2 regions of the Nocardia sp. NPDC058705 genome follow, and region 2 is predicted to be linked to the other one. Evidence: riboswitches for the same ligand, from Rfam matches in the RefSeq annotation. Region 2 holds a riboswitch; the other holds the start of a gene.
The links. Region 2 has a riboswitch for S-adenosylmethionine ahead of ACFW6D_RS13940 (ABC transporter substrate-binding protein). Riboswitches for the same ligand answer to the same signal wherever they lie in the genome.

Region 1: another riboswitch for S-adenosylmethionine. It lies ahead of ACFW6D_RS25605 (bifunctional o-acetylhomoserine/o-acetylserine sulfhydrylase); the one in region 2 lies ahead of ACFW6D_RS13940 (ABC transporter substrate-binding protein).

Annotation. Positions count from the first base shown of each region.
Region 1 covers NZ_JBHYRN010000027.1:36,229-39,153, reverse strand. The annotation lists gene ACFW6D_RS25605 (bifunctional o-acetylhomoserine/o-acetylserine sulfhydrylase) at 1-724, opposite strand, end outside; SAM riboswitch class IV at 805-915, opposite strand; gene ACFW6D_RS25600 (TetR family transcriptional regulator) at 981-1,700, opposite strand; gene ACFW6D_RS25595 (MFS transporter) at 1,801-2,925, shown strand, end outside.
Region 2 covers NZ_JBHYRN010000009.1:123,098-126,022, reverse strand. The annotation lists gene ACFW6D_RS13950 (MFS transporter) at 1-1,085, opposite strand, end outside; gene ACFW6D_RS13945 (FMN-dependent NADH-azoreductase) at 1,063-1,689, opposite strand; SAM riboswitch class IV at 1,908-2,022, shown strand; gene ACFW6D_RS13940 (ABC transporter substrate-binding protein) at 2,042-2,925, shown strand, end outside.

The sequences.
Region 1 (2,925 bases), on a different contig from region 2:
CGTCGGCGTCGCGCACGGTCCAGTCGAACGTGCCGCCGTCGACGATCACGCCCGCAACGGCCGCGCCGTGCCCACCCAGGTACTTCGTCGCCGAATGCACGACGATGTCGGCGCCGTGGGCCAGCGGCTGGATCAGGTACGGGGTCGCGACGGTGTTGTCGACGATCAGCGGCAGGCCGTTCGCGTGCGCCACACCGGCGATGCCGGGAATGTCGAACACCGCGCTGCTCGGGTTGGCGATGGTCTCGCCGTAGAACGCCTTGGTGTTCGGCTGGATCGCGGCTTCCCACTGCGCGAGATCATCGGGGTCCTCGACGAACGAGACCGTGATCCCCAGCTTGGGCAGCGAATAGTGGAAGAGGTTGTAGGTGCCGCCGTAGAGGTGCGGGCTGGACACGATGTGGTCGCCCGCGCTCGCCAGGTTCAGGATCGCGTAGGTCTCCGCGGCCTGGCCCGAGGCCAGCAGCAGCGCCGCGACGCCACCTTCGAGGGCGGCCACGCGCTGCTCCACCGCGTCCTGGGTGGGGTTCATGATCCGGGTGTAGATGTTGCCCGGCTCGGCGAGACCGAACAGCGCGGCGGCGTGATCGGTGTCGCGGAAGGCGTACGAGGTGGTCTGGTAGATCGGCAGGGCCCGCGCGCCGGTGGCGGCGTCGGGTGCCTGGCCCGAGTGGATCTGCTTGGTCTCGAAGGACCAGTTCTCGGGCAGGAAAGAATCAGTCATGTCGTGCTCCAGTGGGTGTTCGCCGGGGATCTCGTCAGTTGGGTCGGATCGACGGGTAACAACACATGGGTGCCTCCTGAAATGCGCGCTTGCTCTCGACTTTCGAGAGCCCGGTCATCACCCGGAGCACCCCACCGCAGCTGGAGGGTTGCCGACCAGCGAGCCGGGGCTTGGCGCTGGTACTCATGACCTTGGGCGTCATGTTAACCGGACATCTCCCACACGCGGAAACTTCCCCCGCATTTCCCGCCGAAGATCACTCGGTGAGCGGTGTGCCGAGGCCGGGCGTGTCGTCGGCCGGTGCGCCGCAGACGTAGCGCAGGCCGTGATAGGCGCGCAGGATCGCGTCACGGGTCACCCGCACGGCCGCCTGGGGCGTCGAATGCAGCAGCGCTTCCTCCACATCGGCCATCGAGATGTGACACAGCATCTGCCAGGTCCCCGCCACCAGCCGGACCATGAAGTCGTCCGGTGTCGTGCCCATGCGATCCGCGAGCTGCGCGCACACCGCCACATTCTTCTTTTCCGCGTATTCCAGCGCTCGCGCGTTCACCGCCTGGCTGGCGCGCATGATCCGCTGCATCTGCAGGAACTGGCGCAGGAAACGAACGCCGTCGGCGCCCACTTCGGCGTGGATCACCTGCAGGTAGGCCCCGCACAGCGCCTGTAGTTCGTTGCCGGGGGGCTGGGCGCGCAGCGCGGCCGCGACGGTGACCCCGAAGTCGTCGATCGGGGCGAGCACGATGTCTTCCTTGAGCGGGAAGTACCGGTTGACGGTGCGCGGCGACACGTCGGCGCCCGCGGCGATCTGCTCGACCGTCGTCGCGTCGAAGCCCTGCGTTTCGCACAGGTCGAGCCCGATCGCGACGATCGCCGCTTTGGTCTGCAGCTTCTTGCGTTCGCGCAGGCCCAGCGGCGCCTCGCCAGCCGGTTCGGCGGTCCGGTCAACGCTGATCGGAGGGGTCGAATCCAGCATGTCGCCAGTCTACCCCGCTGCCGGTTCCATCTGTCGAGACCTGCCAATTGGCGCAGTCAGACATTTTTCTCTTGACGCCAATTGTCGCATGGTGCCAGTATTGAGCGAACTGATCGAGCGACGAGGAGTCCTGGTGACCGGCACCGAAATACAAGCGAAACATGTTGATAATCAACAGAATTCGATGCGGTGGTGGGCGCTGATCGTGCTCTCCGCCGCCCAGTTGATGGTGGTGCTCGATGCCACCGTGATCACGATCGCCCTGCCGTATGCCCAGCGTGACCTCGGCATCAGCGAGGGTGACAAGCAGTGGGCGATCACCGCCTACACCCTGATCTTCGGCGGCCTGCTGCTGCTCGGCGGACGGATGGCCGACTATCTGGGGCGGCGCCGGATCTTCCTGATCGGGCTGGTCGGCTTCGCCGCCGCGTCGGCACTGGCCGGACTCGCGCAGACCGGCGCGCAACTGTTCGTCGGTCGCGGTCTGCAAGGTGCGTTCGCCGCCCTGCTCGCGCCCGCGGCACTGTCGCTGCTGTCGGTGATCTTCACCGACGTGCAGGAGCGGGCCCGCGCGTTCGCGGTGTTCGCCGGGATCACCGCGGGCGGTATCGCGTTCGGTCTGATCGTCGGCGGCGCGCTCACCGAGTTCGCCTCGTGGCGGTGGACGCTGCTGATGAACACCCCGATCGCGCTCATCGCGGTGGCCGGTGCGCTGGCGGTGATCGTGCGCGATGTCCCGGTGCCGCGGACCGGCGGCTACGACCTGCCCGGCGCCGTCACGGTGACCTTCGGTTTGATTTCGATCGTCTACGGATTCAGTCGCGCGGCCGAGGACGGCTGGCTGACCGGCAGCACCCTCGGACTGCTCGGCGTCGGCTTCGCGCTGTTGATCGCCTTCGTCGTCATCGAGGCGCGCTCGGCGAATCCGCTACTGCCGCTGCGTATTCCGGGTGAGATCAACCGCGGCGGGGCCTTGATCGCGGCGCTGCTCATCCCCATCGCGATGTTCGCCATGTTCTTGTTCCTGAGCTTCTACTACCAGAACACTCTCGGCTATTCGCCGCTGAAAGCCGGCATCGCGTTCCTGCCGTTCCCGGTGGGTATCGGCATCGCGGCGGGCATCACCAGTTCGTTGATGCCCAAGTTCGGGCCGCGTCCGCTGATGGTGGTCGGCGCGCTGCTCGGCGTCGCCGGGCTGGTGTGGCTGGCGCAGCTGAGCTACGGC
Region 2 (2,925 bases):
AGGTTGGCCAGTTGGGGGCCTGCGCTGGCGCCGAGGAACAGGGCGAAGGTGTAGAGGGCGGTGGCGGCGCCTCTGGCTTCGCCTGCTCGGGCGGCGATGGCTTGGACGGCTGCGGGGGCGGCGATTGCTATTGCGGCTACGAAGACGAAAAGGCAAGTGCCCACCCAGATTCCGCCGAAGGGTAGGGCGGCGATGGCGGCTGTGGTTCCGGCTGTTGTCAGAGAGGTGATGAGGCGGCGTTCGGGGTTGATCGCACCCAGTCTGGTCGCCAGTAGCGGGATCGCGATCATCGCGGGGATGGCGCTGGCGCGTAATACGAGCAGGGCAGTGCTACTGGTGCCGACACCTTCGTGCGGCGCGAGTTGTACGCCGGTGTAGATCCCGACGAAGGAGCCGAGGACGGCAAGGCAGCTGAGGTAGAGCAGGGCCAGGCGTGGTGCGCGCAGCAAGGAGGCGAATGCGGTGAAGGCCGAGGCCGCCGATGCTGTCGAGTCGGCGCGTTGGCCTGGTTCGAGTACCGCCCGTAGTGCCAGTGCCGAGATCGCGAAGGCCGCCGCGCCGACCACGAACACCGCTCGCCAGCCGAACGCGGCGTCGACGAGTTGCGCGAACACCTGCGCGAGCACGCCCGCGCCGAGGAACGAGCTGGTCAGGCAGGTCAGGGCGAAGACCCGGCGCTGCGGTGCGATGCGTTCGGCGAGGTAGGCGAACGCGGCCGGTGCGAAGAACGAGGCCGTCAACCCCTGCACCACCCGCGCGGCGATCCCGGTGCCGAGACTCGGTGCCGCGATCACCGCAAGGGTGGACAAGGCCGTCGCCGCCAGACCCCCGACGATCACCGGGCGGCGTCCCCAACGGTCCGACAGCGGGCCGGTGACGAGGAAGCCGGCGCCGTAGGCGAGCCCGAAGGCAGTGGTTGTCCAGGTCACCGCGGCGTGGGTGGTGTCCCACGCCGCGGCCAGGTCGCCGAGCACCGGCAGCACCACGTAGAGCTGCCCGACGACGAGAATCCCGACGGCACAGATCGTCGCGACTGTCCGCCCCGTCGGCGCCCATGTCGCTTCAGTAGTCGCCGGCGAGCTCACGTGCCCGCTCCTGCGCGGCAGCGAACCCGACCTGCGGGTCCTCGGTGAGCACGGTCGGCGCGAAGCGGATCTCGGCGACGTCCTTCACACCGATGAATCGCAGCCAGTCGTGCACGAACGGGGTGGCGAAGTCGCTGCCGAACTGGATCGGCACACCCGGCTGGTGCACGCCACTGGTGAACACCGTGACCGCGCGCTTGCCGTCGAGGAGCCCGCTGTAGCCGACCTCGGGATCGAAGCCGAACGCCCAGCCGGGCTGGGTGATGATGTCGACGTACTGCTTGAGGATGTAGGGCACGCCGTGATTCCAGATCGGGATGTTGACGACGTAGAGGTGGGCGGCGGCGAACCGGTCGAAGACGGTGCGGGCCTGCTCCCAGGCGGCGACCTGCTCGGGGGTCTGTTCGGATCCGGTGAACACGGCCAGTTTGGCGGCGGCCGCGTCGGTGCCGAAGTCGGGCAGCCCGGCGTCGAACAGGTCGAGTGTGTCGACCTGCAGGGTGGAATCCTTCGCCGCGAGGGCCTCGATGAAAGTTGTTGCGATGGCGCGAGATTGGCTGAGTTCGCCGCGTGCGGAGGCATTGATGTGCAGCAGTGTGGTCATGGGAACAGGAGTACCGAGCGCGGCGAACGGCGACAATGATTTGTCGCATGCTGCGCGGATTACCGCATGCGCGCCGCCGTCTTTTGTCTCGAGCTGATCGCAAAACACCAGGCGCCGAATTGCCGCAGGTGGCTCCGTATCCGAGTGCCCCGCAACCACATCGAGTACCCCGAAGGCGGAACAGGCGCGCCTGAATCCGCTGCTAGATTTCGGCCCACGGTCACGAGTATCAGCACGTTCGAGCCCCGGCTCGCTGATCGGCAACCCTCGCTTGCGGTGGGGTGCCCCGGGTGACGACCAGGCGATATCGCTCGGGTATCGCAAGCGCTGTCTTCACGAAGGAATACCAGCAATGAGCAAGTTCTCTCTCGGCTCGCGTCGTCGTGTCGAAATCGTGGCGGGCGCACTTGCCGCGGTGAGCATCGCCGCGACGGTGGTCGGCTGCAGCGACAGCGGCGGATCCGATTCCGGCCCGGTCTATTTCGGCATCTCCGGTCCGCGCACCGGGCCTTCTGCGGAGTACGGGCGTCTGTGGCAGCAGGGATTCGACCTGGCACTGGACGAGATCAACGCGGCGGGCGGAATCAACGGCCGCAAGGTCGAATTGAAGTGGGAGGATTCGCAATCCGATCCCAAGCAGACCGTCCCGATCGCCACCAAATTCGTCGACGACAAGTCCGTGATCGCCGAACTCGGCGACTTCTCCTCGCCCGCCTCGATCGCCGCATCGCCGATCTACAACCGCGGCAAGCTCGTTCAGTACGGCTTCACCAATTCCGCCGTCGACTTCACCAAGGCGGGCAACTACTCGTGGAGCCCGTCGATCACCCTCGACGTCTTCCAGGAACGCAATGCCCAGTGGGTGTCGAAGAAGGCCAAAAAGGTCTCGGTGGTCTACCTCGAAACCGACTGGGGCAAACAGGCTTTCCAGTTCTTCGAGAAGTTCGCCGAGGAGAAGGGAGTCGAGATCGTCTACTCCTCGCCGATCCTGCCCGACTCCACCGATGTGAAGCCGATCCTGATCAAGGGCCGCGAAGCGAACCCCGAAGCCTTCGTGCACCTCGGCTACGGTCCCGACGGTGCGCTGGTGATCAAGCAGTTGCGTGACGTGGGCTTCGCCGGGCAGTTCTTCGGCGGCCAGAACACCCCGCAGTTCATCTCGCTGGCAGGCGCGGCGGCCGAGGGCGACATCGTCAACGGCATCTTCAGCCCGGCCGACCCGGACCCGAAGGTCCA